2 regions of the Enterococcus sp. ZQ21 genome follow, and region 1 is predicted to be linked to the other one. Evidence: riboswitches for the same ligand, from Rfam matches in the RefSeq annotation. Region 1 holds a riboswitch; the other holds the start of a gene.

Region 1 (7,701 bases):
ATTTTCATTTTTCAGGAGCAAAATAAGAAAAAATGTGAATAGAGAGAAGTGATATACGTGACACAACTTAAAAAATTGTGCCAAAATCGTTTAGCAATCGTTTTGACAGCTGTTTTCTTTTTCTGGCTGAAGACGATCATTGCCTACTATGCAGATTTTTCATTAGGTGTGGAAGGTACGATCCAGTACTTTATCTTGTGGATCAACCCAATTGCGACTACCTTATTGTTTTTTGGCCTTTCTTTGTATATTAAAAAGCCAAAGCCAGCGTTAGCTATTCTTTTGATCATTGATATTTTAAATACGCTTTTGTTGTACTTGAATATTATTTTTTATCGGGAATTCACAGATTTCATTACAGTCAAATCTGTATTAGGCTTTTCGAAAGTGTCGCAAGGATTGTCAGGAAGCTCCTTTTCTTTGATGAAGCCCCATGATGTCATCTACTGGCTGGATATCGCTGTGTTCATTGGGCTACTGGTTTGGTTGAAGGTCAAGAAAATACCTATCAAAAGTCAACCTGTCGGCAAACCGATGGCTATCGCTGTTACCTGTCTTTCAGGGCTTATTTTTTCAGGAAATCTAGCGCTGAGCGAAGCCAACCGTCCACAATTGCTGCAGCGAACATTTGACCGTTCATATATTGTCAAATATCTAGGAATCGATGCGTATACTATTTATGACGGAATCAAAACAGGAATGACTAGCAGTGTTCGCGCGCATGCAAGCAGTAATGGGATTGATGAAGTTTTAGATTATACAAAGAAACATTATGCAGAGCCAAATCCCAAAACATTTGGGATCGCTAAAGGGAAAAATGTGATCGTTCTCCATTTAGAAAGTTTCCAGCAGTTTTTGATTAATATGAAGGTAGACGGACAAGAAGTCACACCGTTTTTAAATAGTATTTTCCAGAATCAAGCAACGATCAGCTTTGACAATTTCTTTCATGAAGTAGGACAGGGAAAGACAAGTGATGCTGAAAATATGTTGGAAACTGGCACATTTGGTTTACCTCAAGGCTCATTATTCACAGAGCTTGGGTCAGACAATGTCTTTCAAGCCGCACCAGCGATCCTTGGACAAAAGCAAGGCTATACAAGCGCTGTTTTCCATGGGAATGTAGCTAGTTTTTGGAATAGAGATCATGTATATAAAAACTTAGGTTATGACAATTTCTTTGATCGATCTTATTTTGATGAATCCGACGAAACGTTAGGTTATGGGATATTAGATAAAGATTTATTCAGAGAATCTGCCCAATATCTTGAGCATCTACAACAGCCGTTTTACACGAAATTTCTTTCCGTAACCAACCACACGCCTTATTATACGGATGACAAGAATTTCGACTTTCCATCTTTGAATACTGGAAATAGCACAGTAGATAACTATGTTCGAACGGCACATTATCTGGATCAATCATTGGAACAATTTTTTACGTATTTGAAAAAATCTGGTATTTACCAAAATTCAATCTTTGTGATTTACGGGGATCATTTTGGGATCTCGAATACAGATAATAAAGATTTAGCAAGCGCTCTTGGTAAAGATCCAGATACATGGGATGAATTTGACAACGCACAGATGCAACGAGTGCCATTGATGATCCATATGCCTGGTTATACTAAAGGGTCAGTCAATCACGAATACGGTGGAGAAATCGATGTTTTGCCGACATTACTTCATCTCTTGGGAATCGATGATAAAGACTATCTCCATTTTGGTACGGATTTATTATCTCCTCAGCATGATCAAGTAGTGGCTTTTCGAAATGGGAACTTCGTGACACCCAAATACACCATCTTAGGAGGAAAAGCTTACAATAACCAAACAGGAGAAATCATCGATACGAAAGCAGCAAGAATCGATGAGGAAATCTCCAAAGATCAGGAAAAAGTCAAGACTGCGTTAAGTCTTTCAGATAAGCTGAATCAGGAAAATCTCTTGCGGTTTTATGTGCCAAACGGATTTGAGACGATTGATCCGAAAAAATATGACTATAAAAATGAAGCGGAACGTAATGAAGCAATCGAAAAGCAAAAAGGCGAACATTCGACAAGTGTCTTTTCAAAAAATGGTAATAAAACAACAACCAACTTATATCCAGTAACAAGAACAGACGTTGAACAGCAAAAAAATAATCAATAAACAATCAAACCAACCTTCAGTAGTTAGACAACATTCTAATGCTTGAAGGTTGGTATTTTTTATGAAAAAACATTTTTTTATTTTTTTCGTGTATTTTTCCTTTTTAACGTATCTATTTATTGAATGTGGAAAAATTTAAATTAAAAAGGAGAACTATTATGTATGATGGTGAATTGATCAAGAAACTTCGAGTCAACAAGAAGTTGACACAGTCCCAATTAGCGGAAGGAATCTGTTCTAAGACTTCTCTAGTCGGGATTGAGACAAATTCAGTGAAAAAAATGTCATTTGTAACATTGAGATCATTTTTAGAGCGAATGAACATGACACTTGCAGAATATGAATGGATGCGAAACCAGCTGGATGAACCAATAAAGTTAAAGAAAAAAAGACGAATGCTAGATCGGGTACAAGAAGACAGCTTTGATCCTTATAAAGAGATCAGCAATAACCGTAGGCATTTTAAGAAAACAGAAGATCTGTATTATTTGGTTTTGAATCTTCACATGGTCGAAAAAACAGAAGTATCTGAGACAGAATTTGAATTTTTACGTTATGAATGCCGAATCATTGAAGAATACTTGATGCAGATACCAGACTATGGTCAATTTGAACTATCTATTCTAGCTGATTTTCCTTGGATATTCAGTGATCGGTTCATTGAGAACAATTATTTGAAAATCAAAAAAAGAATGCGACGATTAGCACAGTTGAACAATCATGAGCAGTATCTCTTTACTTTTTTAATGAACCTGACTTCGTTTTATATAGAAAATGGTCGGTTGAAAAAGGCACGTAGTGTGAATGAAGATATGAAACGGAGCTTAGCACATAAAGAAAGAAGTACAGTGATCTATGAAACATTGATGGCAGATTATTATCAAAGATTGATTTCTGCTGCTTTAGGGGAAGAAAAGACGAAAGACTACCAAGAATTCTTCACAGTGCTCGAATATATGTTAGGAAAGAATCAACGGAGGTCCTTAGAGAAAAAACTGCTGGCCATTGCTGAACCCAGCAACTAGACCAGCAGTTTATAATTTGTATCACTTCGCCGCTTTTTCAGACGGTTTGTTTATATCGAATGGCGGGAAAAAGCGGGCGATCTCTTTTACCGCAGCATCACGGGAATCAGAAGCGTGAATGATGTTTTCAGTCCCCGGCAGCGCGTAGTCTCCTCGGATCGTACCTGGAACAGCATCGGCAGCTTTTGTTGCCCCAACCATCTTACGGACGATATCGATCACTTCCTCGCCGACCAGCACAAGATAAACGACAGGACCGGAAGTCATGTAATCGATCAGTTCATCAAAAAAACTGCGCTCAGTCAAGTGCTGATAATGTTCTTTTGCTAATTCAGGAGTCATAGTTTCAAACTTCATTTCAGCAATGGCCAGTCCCTTTGCTTCAAAACGTTGAATGATGCTTCCGACTAAATGGCGTCTCACGCCGTCTGGCTTGATAATAACAAGTGTTCTTTCCATAACAGCACCTCGTTTCCTACTATATTTCTATTATAGCGGGAGGTGGAAAATGAGACAAATAAAACCGCGTGAGACAGGAATATAACGTGTGTATTTTAAAAAAAGTATGAAAAACATGGAAAATTGATTTGACATCCTCTTTTTTAGTTGTTATATTAACGAAGGAAAACCGAATAAGATTTGTTAGGTGAGGCTCCTATACAAACATAGGCTACTGCCCAAAAACGTCGAGAGACGCCAATGGGTAGAACAGGAATTGTCGAGATAAGGCTTTTCATAAGGTAGCTAAAAGCAGGTATCTGCTTTTTACGTTGTACAGTGTCAAAACTCAACGATGAGATCTGAGAAGCTTTTTTTAATATGCTTTTTCAAACCTTTCGCTGAGTATTTGGCGAGAGGTTTTTTTGTTGCCGCAAATCCCCATCGGTGAAAAATAAAAAGGAGGTGGTCTAATTGGGAAAATAACTATTCGAAAAATGATTGGAAGTCATGAATTAAAATTACTTAGTAAAGGAGATGAGAACAAATGGATGACAGTCATTCGAAAAACAAGGATCTAGAGGAAAGGCCAGGGCTATTATCTATCTGTTCTCAGCCCCTTTCAGTTTTTTCTCTATCGATCCGATGAATAGCTAAAGACCAAAAGCAGCGAGAACAGCTGTCTTTTGGACACAAAGGAGAGATTGAGATGGAAAAAAAGAAAGATACACAAAAAATTTATGCAGCTTTTGCTGGAAAAACGAAACAAGAATTATTTGAACTATTCCATGCATCAGCAAATGGATTGACAGAAGAACAAATCGAACGTTCAAGAGAAAATTACGGTGAAAATGCGATTTCATATGGCAAAAAAACACCATTCATCGTAGAAATATTGAAAGCATACATCACGCCATTTACATTAGTGTTGATCGCATTAGGAATTATTTCATTCATCACGGAATATGTATTAGCAGCTCCTGGAGATAAAGATCTTTTCGGTGTAGCCATTATCTTCACTATGGTTATCGTCAGCGGGACAATGACGTTGATTCAGTCCGTACGTTCCAATCAAGCGGCTGAAAAACTGAAATCACTTGTGAAAGTAACGGCAGCTGTAAAACGTAATGGAAAGTACACAGAGATTCCTATGGAAGAAATCGTCTGTGGAGATCTTGTTCGGCTTTCAGCAGGGGATATGATACCAGCGGATATGCGTTTATTGTCCGCAAAGGATTTATTCATTTCCCAAGCAGCATTGACAGGGGAAAGCTATCCAGTAGAAAAGAATGCGAAAGTATGTGAAGACGATCAGCAAAGCGAAACAAGTTACGAAAATCTTGTCTTTATGGGAAGTAATGTCATCAGTGGAAGTGCGGAAGGAATCATTGTTTCTGTTGGAAATGAAACACTATTTGGTCATGTAGCAGAAACGCTATCTGAAAAACCAATTCAATCAAGCTTTGAATTAGGCATCCATAAAACATCCATGCTACTGATCAAATTTATGTCATTGATGGCTCCAGCAGTTATCGTCATCAATGGGCTTACAAAAGGGGATTGGCTAGAAGCTTTTCTTTTTGGACTATCTGTAGCAGTTGGTCTAACACCTGAAATGCTTCCAATGATCGTTACGACGAATTTGGTCAAAGGAGCAAGTGTGATGGCCAAAAAAGGAACAGTGATCAAAAATTTGAATGCCATCCAAAACTTTGGTGCAATCGATGTGTTATGCACGGATAAAACGGGGACATTGACACAAGATAAAATCATTCTTGAATATCATATGGATTGTGAAGGAAATGAAGATGATCGTGTTTTGCGCCATGCGTATCTAAATAGCTACTATCAAACAGGGCTGAAAAATTTGTTAGATGTGGCTATCATTGATGAAGCAACAGAAACTTTAGATACAGATAAGATCAATTATCAAAAAGTGGATGAAATTCCTTTTGATTTTGAACGTCGTCGTATGAGTGTTGTGGTTGCTGATCCAGCTGGTAAAACACAAATGATCACAAAAGGCGCGATTGAAGAAATGCTGAACATTTCTAAATTTATTGATCTTGGCGGTACTGTCACACCATTAACAAAAGAACGAAAAGAAGCCGTACTTGCAAAAGTACAGTCACTTAATGAAGATGGCTTACGAGTGATTGGTGTCGCACAAAAGACCAATCCAAGCGTCGTTGGAGAATTTTCAGTCAAAGATGAGTCAGACATGGTTTTGATTGGTTATCTTGCTTTCCTTGATCCACCAAAAGAAACAACGAAACAAGCGTTGAAAGCTCTGAAAGAACATGGTGTAGCTGTAAAAGTTCTGACTGGGGACAACGAATTAGTTACACGTTCAGTGTGCCGTCAAGTAGGTCTAGAGATCAATGAATTGGTTACCGGTGAGAAAATCTCGGAAATGAGTGATCATGAATTAGCACAAGTAGCTGAAGACCATGAAGTATTCGTAAAATTGAATCCTCAGCAAAAAGCACGTTTGACGACAGCTTTACGTAAAAATGGTCATACTGTCGGATTTTTAGGAGATGGTATCAATGACGCTCCTGCAATGAAAGTGGCTGATATCGGTATTTCTGTAGATACAGCTGTGGATATTGCGAAAGAATCTGCAGACGTGATCCTTTTAGAAAAAGATTTGACGATTTTGGAAAGAGGCCTTCTTTCTGGACGAGAAACTTTTGGGAATATCATGAAATATATCAAGGCTACAGCAAGTTCTAATTTTGGCAATATGTTTTCCGTGCTGATTGCAAGTACGTTCCTGCCATTTTTACCAATGCTGCCTTTACAACTTTTGTTTTTGAATCTGATCTATGATGTTTCCTGCATTTCCTTGCCATGGGATCGGATGGATAAAGAATATTTGGACGAGCCAAAAAAATGGAATGCATCTAGTATTGGGAAATTCATGGTTTACTTTGGCCCAACAAGTTCGATATTTGATATTACTACTTACTTGTTGATGTATTTTGTTATTTGTCCTGCTGTAGTGGGCGGAAGTTTCCATACATTGGATAGTTCACAGCAAGTGATTTTCATCGCATTATTCCATGCAGGATGGTTTGTCGAATCACTATGGACACAAACCTTAGTGCTCCATGCACTGCGTACACCGAAAGTACCATTTATCCAAAGCAACGCAACATTTGCCATGTTTGTTATCACTACATTAGGAATTATTGTCGGTTCTGTCCTTCCTTTTACAAGTTTTGGTGCTGAATTAGGCTTGATGCCACTTCCTGGCAATTACTGGTTATGGTTATTTGCTACAGTCATCGCTTATCTGGCGCTTGTGACAGCTGTGAAGAAAATCTATATCCGTCGATTCCAAGAACTCTTATAAACGAGAAGGCTGGTTCTTTGCTTCTGTTCTTTTTGGACCAGTCGTGCTAAACTATGTGTATTGTTTTGGAAAGGATTAATGTATAGATGAAAGGTGCAATATTTGATTTAGATGGTTTGTTAGTTGACACAGAAAAAACGTATCGTGATGGCTGGCTTTGGGGATTTCAGCAATTTGATATCCATATCCCAAAAGAAATCGTTGACGCTTGGGGCGGAAAAAACTGGAAACAAAATTTTGATATTTTAGTGAAAGCAGCAGGTAGCCCTGAAAAAGTACAGGAAGTCCGTGCGAAGCGTGAAGAATATTTTTATCAACAGCTGACAAGCGGAGCCATCCACTTAAAACCATATGCAAAAGAAATATTGGCAGACTTAAAAGAACGTCATATGAAACTAGGCATTGCTACGACCACTGTTACGAAAAGAGCAACAGATATCTTGGATCACTTTAAATTAGCTGATTACTTTGACACGTTTACATTCGGAGACGAAGTGTCGGAGAACAAGCCTTCACCGATTCCTTATCTGACAGCTTTGGAACGAACAGGATTAGAAGCTAGTTCAGCCTTTGCAGTGGAAGATTCTTTAGTAGGAGCAACAGCTGCTTCACGAGCAGGATTAGGCGTTGTTTTGATACCTGATTCCAGTTTTGTTCGAAATTATACCGTCGAAGAAAAGGAAAAATTGAAACTTCTTGCGGAAGGAAAAGATCTTCGAACTGTTATTG
Region 2 (7,701 bases), 670 kb from region 1:
AGATCGTCCGATTTTTCCATTACTGCTTAATTCTGGATTTTTATCAATATCTTCTGCTGTGATATCTCCTACGTAACCAATCAGTTGAGCAGCTGCTTCACCCAAAGGATAATATCTGCCGTCTACTTCTTGGATGGTAGCTCCAGCTGGAAGTTCTGGCGTTGCTCCATCAATGATTTTCAATGGGACAAAATAATCGGGTTGTACCCAGCTTTGTGAAATAGCTTGATTGATAGCATCTTCTGTTAAGTCGAATGCGGAAGCAATGGCTTTGATATTGGCCGTTTTTTCGTCCCCATCTCCAAGTTTGCTTGGAACGACTCCTAATTGTTTTAGTTTGCCGGTTGTTGCTAATGGTTCCCCATTTCGATCTAAAATGTTCCCTCTTGTTGCTTCTTGCGTGGTCAGGCTTACTTTGTCATTTCCTTCCATTTCTGGAAAAACCAAGTTAGGCTGCCAGTTGATCGTGGTTTGACCATCATTTCTGTCTAATGTTCCTTTATAAGAAAGATCTTTCAATTCACCTAATGAGGTATTCATCTTTGCTTTATATGAAAAGCTATAAGTAGAATCATCTTTTTTATCTACTTTTAGATTTGATATCTCAAGTCCTTTGACATCGGCAGCGCCGTATATATTTTGGTATTTTTCTAAGATCTCTTTTTCAGATAATGCACTTTTATTTGTTGCCTTTTTCGATGCCATTCCTGCAGCTTTGTTATAATCTCCTTTGTTTAAAGCTTGGACAAATTGCTCAACCGTCTTTTCTCCAGCTTCTACTGCTTGGGTTTCTTGGTAGTGCCGGTAGTAAAAATAACCGCCACCTGCAGCTGCTATTAAAATCACTGCGCCGGCAATATAAGCGCCTGTTCGATTTTTGCCGTGCTTGTCGCTTCTTTTCATTTTTTCCTCCTTCTTTTGCTTGCTATTCCTTTATTTTCACTATTTATACCTGTTTATTCTAACATAATAAAAGAAGTCAGAACATAACATAAATTGTTATTTCTAACTTCTTTTATTTTCTTTTCTTTACTTAATTATTCAGAAATTTTTTGATTGCTTCTTGGTTTTTGGTCAAATCTAATTCCAGAACACTTCCGGAAGGCGTATTGTCGTTGAAGTCCCAACTGCCGTCTACTGGTACGGATAATGTATCGATCTTTTTATTATCGTCTTTGAGGAAATCCATACCGCAATCCAGTAGCACACTCTCAGGAAGGTTCGTTTGGATACTGCCAAGTAGTTTTCCCACTGCTTTCGGTAATTTAAATATCGAAGTGACGTCTTTCAGCTGCTGAGAGATAGCTTTAATCACTTGTTGCTGTCTTCTAATCCTCCCAAAGTCTCCTTCTTCGTCTTCACGGAATCGAGCATACTGCAGTAACGTATTGCCATCCATTACTTGCTTCCCTTTTTTTATATATACGCCATCTAAATCTAAAGATTTTTCTGCATCAATCTCTACTCCATCAGGAAACAGTTCATTGACGCAATCGATAAAATCTTGAAATGTGATACTTGCATAATACGGGGCTTCAAATTTGAAATTTTCCTTTAATGTTTGGTTCAATAAATCAACTCCTCCGTAAGAGTACGCTGCATTGATTTTATCCATTCCGTAACCTGGTATATCGACGTATGAGTCTCTCATGATAGAGATTAGTTTTGCTTGTTGTGTTTTCTGGTCGTATTGTGCAACCATAAGTGAATCTGAGCGACCATTTTCATCTTTCGAACGGGCATCTGAACCAATCAAAGCCACGTTTAGTGTGGTAGGAACACTTTTCGGCGCTACCTTTTTAACAGTTGAGGTCTGTTTTGCAGACGAAAATCCATGGACAAATTCAATCGAAAAAAAGCCGACTACTAGTGTAAGCAGTAACAAAACAGATAATATGATTTTTTGAAATACTTTCATTGCGAATTCCTCTTTCTAAAAAGAATCTCTCGCTTGAAAAATAAAAGATAGTCCTTTATGATAATTCAAACTGAGAGATTCTCAGTTTCTCTTTATTGTTTTTCAGGTCGATAGAGCGGCAACTCTTCGGCCTGTATCTTCGAAGAAATATTCAACGTGATCCCGATTCCTAAAGAAAGGATCAGATAACTTGTTCCTCCATAACTAACAAATGGTAATGGCACGCCAGTCATTGGCATAAGCCCTGCGATACTTCCCACATTCATTATCGTCTGAACGAATAGCAAAGTTCCGAATCCTAAAAGAAACAACCCAGCTTGCTGATTTTTACAACGACTGCTTAAACAAAAGATTCTCATGCATAATGAGAATAATAAGAAAAGTACACACAATGCACCAATTAACCCAAGCTCTTCTGTAATGATCGAAAAAATAAAATCTGTTTCTGTCTCTGGAAGATATCCCTTTTTTGTGATACTGTTTCCTAATCCTCTCCCCCATATGCCACCATTGTATAGTGCATAAAACGAATGAGTCATTTGATAGCCCGCACCATGACTATCTATGAAAGGATCTCTTAAAGTCGCAATCCTTTCATAAGCATGATTGAACATCTGGGGAAGCCAGCCTTTGTTTCCTAAATATAATACTCCGCCGGCTGCTCCAATCAATAAGGCAGAAAAAGTAACAATCAGATAGATTCCTTTTTTAAATGGAACTGCTGCTGCCCAAAAAATGACCCACGCAATCGAAAGAATCATCAATGCTCCAGCAATCTTTGGCTGGAATAAAATCAGCAAAGTTATGCCTACTGTAATCAGGAAAGGTTTTTTTAGGTCTTTTGGCGGATTATTTCCGTCACGAAAAAACCAGCTTAGATAAAAAATCAGAAAAAGATTTGCTAATTCTGAAGGCTGAAATTGAATGCCAAACAGAGAAATCCAACGTTGCGCGCCATTAACAGTGACACCGAATATCCCTACTCGTACTAAGATCAAAAAGAAAATCGATAAAGCTAAACCATATCCTGCTATTTTAGGGTGAAGTAAATAGTGCAGTTTGATTGAACGAGCTAAGAAGATTACGCCCCAACTCAAAAATATGAAAATCAGTTGGCGCAATAATAGACTTTTTGTATTTTCATCTGCTTGCAATAAGCGATAAGAACTAGCACTGTATACTTCTAAAAGACCGATCATGGACAAAGTCAAATAAGGACCCAAAATCCACCAATCGATCTTTTTTCTTTTTTTCACCGCATCTCCTCCTCACACAGTAAACCACTTGTCAGGTGAGGAGCGAGTTTGTCTCATCAAATAAGTCAGTCTTGAAAATATAAAGAAAAGGTCAGAAACCTTTTCGAACAAGAATTCTGACCTAGCATCATCTCATCGTCCGAGTTTTAGCACTATACAACGTAAAGAAAACATTCTTAGCTATTGGAAAAAGCCTTAATCCGACAGTTTCTGTTTTACCCATTGGCGACTTTCGACGTTTCTGGGCAATAGCCTATGTTTGTATAGGAGCCTCACCTAACAAGGTTATTACTATATTCTATTTACGAGTCCATAATAGACTTTTCCTAAGTATTAGGCAATGGAATTTGAAATGAAATAGTGAAATTTAACAATCTTTAATATTTTTAGGAAAAAATAACAAATAACGTAAAAGAATCCCAGCGCAGTTTCGTTCGTTTGTGCCAGGATTCCTTGATAATTTTTTTATTTTTGGTGTTTTTTTATGTGATTTCCACTTTTCGGAATAAATGTTTATTTGTTGAAGTAATTGAATAACCCGCTAATCGTGTGGTCTGTTAATCTTATTTCTTTGCCATCTAAAGTAACTTTGGTGACGACAAAATGATCTTGCAATGGCGGAACTTCTAAATACTGCCCTTGCAGAAAATCATCCACTGTCTCGTATTCTTTTTCCATTTCTTTTGAATCTGCTGAGGGTTTATAACTTATTTTTAACATAACTATTACTCCTTCTTATTGGGGACGTGCGATCGTGAAAATTTCTCCTATTGCTGCATAATCATTTCCTGCCAAGCGGCTTACAGCATTCAACTTTCTTGGGTCGATCCTTCCCGTCTTTTCATCATAAACTGTTTCATTCAAATGATATTTCTGTACTTCTAGCAAAAATAAATCAGCTGTTACTTTATTTTTATTCCGTATCTCGACATGTTCATATAAGGTTGTCTCAAAACGAACTTTTGCTTCTGTCAATGCTGGTACTGAAATGATTGCTGAATCCGTTAAAGTCAATTCAGTCAAGTGTAGTTCGCTTTCCTCATTAGGCAGATTAGCTGCTGTTTTATTTGCTTCTTCTACGTTGTCCTCATCAAGGATATGAATGACCGCTTCTCTTGTCTCAAGAATGTTTTTTGCTGTGTCTTTTACTGTATCTTGTTTTCTCTGGATCGCCAAGGATAAAATCGGTGGATTCGAACTGACGATATTGAAGTAACTGAAGGGTGCGATATTCACTATATTATTTACGGACTTAGTCGTTACTACTGCAACTGGCCTAGGGATAACTGAACCAATCAGCAACTTGTAATTTTCACGTTCTGTCAATTCTGAAGGACTTCGTTCAAACATGGTCTCGCCTTCTTTCTATAAAATTCGCTAAAAAGCAGATCTGCGAAGACAAAAGGAAAAGCAACGCTTTCCTCTTCTTCTTAGAATCTGCTTTAAACTATCTATTAATTTTTCTTTTTTGTCAAGAATCTGTGCCGTACGTGTTTTTTAGTTCTTTGCTTTATTCGCGGCTTCGACATATCTTTTAGTGATGAATTGCGGACGGGTGATGATGGATCCAATGACGACTGAAAAAGCACCTAATTCATAGGCTTTCTCTACTTGTTCTGGAGAGTCAGTATGGCCTTCCATGACTACTGGTATATTGACTTGTTCTATGATCTGATTCAACAAATCAAAATCAGGCGTCTGTGTCTTTCGAGAATATTCTGTATATCCTGCTAATGTCGTAGACAAGAGATCAAAACCATCTTCTTGCGCTTGAAGCGCTTCCTCAAAAGTCGAAATATCTGCCATGGCTAATCGACTGTGATCGTGGATCATTTGGACAAGCTCAGCTGTTGTTTTTTCTGTCGGACGTTTACGAGAAGTTGCATCGAGTGCAATGATCTCAGCTTGCGTCTCCAAAAGTTCTTTCACTTCTTTTTCTGTCGCAGTAATAAATACTTCTGACCCATCGTAATCTCTTTTAATGATCCCTATGACTGGCAAATCAACGATTCGCTTGATTTCATTGATATCTTCTGTTGTATTTGCGCGAATACCAACTGCTCCGCCTTCTTTTGCAGCCAAAGCCATTCTCCCCATGATAAAAGAACTGTGTAATGGCTCATTTTCCAAAGCTTGACAAGAAACGACAACCCCACCTTTTATTTTTTTCAGTACATCCACACTATCTCCTCCAATGACGTTCTCTAGAAATACATCTTCTTATAAAAATGTAACCCTTTTCTATCTAGGAGTCAATAAAGTAGCTATCCTTTTTCTTTTAGCAAGCCTTTCTTGTTAAAAGAAAATTACTTCAAACTCTTCATATACGATTAGCTTCTCTTCTGTAAATGCCGTGTTCAGTGCTTCTTTGTAGACATGCTTGAAAAAGTCAGTATGGACTTTCCGCCAATAAGCTAACGTTCGATCTCCTTCTCCTTCTTTCCAAGCATGTTCTTCCGTGATTTCACTAAAAGGCAAGATAGTCACATTTATATTTTTGATGATACAAACTGGTTCATTTTTTCCATTCAGAACCACATCTAACTGGCCCACTTTTGGTAAAGGTTCCTTCTCTTTTTTGTATAAATCGTATCCGCTTGATGTACCGGTTTTTATTTTTTTTACAACTAACTCACTCAATTCATCTGCCATTTCTTCTGTATTCCCAAATGAAAAAAAGCTTAGTTTTTCTGATTGATACCTAGGATATTCTTCTTGAAACTTTTTGAAATATTCTTCTACTTTTTGATACATAAGAGCATCTACTCCTTTGTTTCGTATAATAAAAAACCATCCAGATACTAGTATAAACGATTATCTGGATGGAAAATACGATGTATTATTGAATATTTAAGACACGTAGACTATCCTCAACGATTTGGCTTGGTGTCAAATGATAACGTTCATAAAGTTTAACTGTTGGAACACTATCTGTGAATTCTTTCTTTGCACCGAAATTCAGCACATGCATTGAAGAATCACCATAATAACGACTGATTTTTTCGCCAAATCCGCCTGATAAACTACCATCTTCTAATGTGATGACTAATTCATGGGCTTCTTTTAATTTATCTAATGTTTCTACATCATTTTCTGTGATTGTTCCTGGATTGATCAATGTTGCTTCTATTCCTTTTTCTCTAAAAGCTTCCACTGTTTCTTTTCCTAGTCCAAGAAAACCACCTAAAGCTAAAATTGCCACTTTTTCGCCTTTATTCACTGTCTGATAGGTTGGAATACTGTAATCATTTGCGATAGCTTTACCATGTTCCACACCATGAGTAGGGATTCGAATAGCTACAGGCTGTTCTGTTTGCTCAAAAGCCCAATCTAGTATAGAGATCATATCTTCTTTTGTTGCTGGAGCAAGATATTTGATGTTCGGAATACTGGATAAATAAGGAATGTCAAATGTTCCTTGGTGTGTTCGATCACTAGCAGAGATCGTTCCGCCACCAACTAAAATGATGACTGGATTCTCGTTGATTGCTAAATCATGTGATAATTGATCATATGCCCGTTGCAGGAAAGTGCTCGATTGGAAGACGACTGGACGTACTCCCTGAGAAGCCAAAGCAGATGCAAACGTGATGGAATGCTGCTCGGCGATCCCCACATCAAAATAATGATCTGGATGTTTTTCTTGGAATGTTTTCAGTCCAAAGGCGCCTGGTATTGCTGCATTGACTGCGGCAATAGGTGCTGTACTTGTTTGCACTTTTTTATCCAGATAATCCATGATGATCGTATTGAATGTTTCTCCAGAAGCTGCCTGTTTTGCTTCTCCTGTAGACAGATCAAATGGGACGTGCCAATGATATTTCATTTTATTATCGATTGCTGGCTGATAACCGCGGCCTTTTTCCGTATGTACGTGAAGTACGATTGGATGATCAATATCTTTTACTTCTTCAAATAAACGGAGCACCGTTTCTAGGTCGTTTCCATTATCCACATAGCGATAATCAAATCCCATAGCTTTAAATAGGTTATTACTGCTTTCACCGTGAGTTTGACGAAGCTCTGCTAAGTTCTGATATAAGCTACCGTGGTTCTCATCAATAGACATCTCATTATCGTTTACTAATACGATTAAATTGGTCTGTAAAGCGCCACCGTTGTTCAGCCCTTCAAAAGCTAAGCCGCCACTTAGTGAGCCATCTCCAATAAATGCTACCACATTTCCTGATTCTTTCTTCAGATCTCTGGCTTTAGCCAACCCAGTAGCTAAACTGATAGATGTAGATGTGTGCCTAATAACAAGAAAAATACTAAACTGAAGCCAGAGGTCGCAAATGTGGGATATTCATATAGTGAAACGACCATTGAGATCGTCATGGCCAAAAAGCCGAAGAACGTTAATTTCTTTGCAGGAATTTTCGTTTTGCTTTGTTGCATGAATCTTCCTCTTTTCTATTTGATTTTGTTTCAATTGCGTTTGTTACCGAAGAAGAAAAAGTCTAATCCTTCTTCCTGCTCTTCTTTTGTAGTAGTGATCGTTGTGAAATGCATGGCTGATTTTAGAAT

Evidence for each region. A riboswitch is a leader RNA that binds a small molecule or an ion and turns the genes downstream of it on or off. The one in region 1 is predicted to bind magnesium.
Region 2: another riboswitch for magnesium. It lies ahead of QK255_RS06340 (FtsW/RodA/SpoVE family cell cycle protein); the one in region 1 lies ahead of mgtA (magnesium-translocating P-type ATPase).

The regions. Positions count from the first base shown of each region.
Region 1 covers NZ_CP125658.1:627,859-635,559, forward strand. Annotated here, with positions in the region: gene QK255_RS02945 (LTA synthase family protein) at 58-2,151, shown strand; gene QK255_RS02950 (Rgg/GadR/MutR family transcriptional regulator) at 2,310-3,176, shown strand; gene ndk (nucleoside-diphosphate kinase) at 3,198-3,635, opposite strand; M-box (ykoK) riboswitch at 3,808-3,982, shown strand; gene mgtA (magnesium-translocating P-type ATPase) at 4,324-6,972, shown strand; gene QK255_RS02965 (HAD family hydrolase) at 7,059-7,701, shown strand, end outside.
Region 2 covers NZ_CP125658.1:1,298,345-1,306,045, reverse strand. Annotated here, with positions in the region: gene pbp4 (penicillin-binding protein PBP4(5)) at 1-903, opposite strand, end outside; gene QK255_RS06345 (LCP family protein) at 1,034-1,918, opposite strand; gene QK255_RS06340 (FtsW/RodA/SpoVE family cell cycle protein) at 2,011-3,174, opposite strand; M-box (ykoK) riboswitch at 3,299-3,465, opposite strand; gene QK255_RS06335 (DUF4649 family protein) at 3,688-3,894, opposite strand; gene QK255_RS06330 (flavin reductase family protein) at 3,910-4,524, opposite strand; gene QK255_RS06325 (N-acetylmannosamine-6-phosphate 2-epimerase) at 4,672-5,355, opposite strand; gene QK255_RS06320 (ASCH domain-containing protein) at 5,470-5,928, opposite strand; partial or broken gene QK255_RS06315 (1-deoxy-D-xylulose-5-phosphate synthase) at 6,014-7,429, opposite strand; gene QK255_RS13345 (hypothetical protein) at 7,402-7,572, opposite strand; gene QK255_RS06310 (ammonium transporter) at 7,603-7,701, opposite strand, start outside.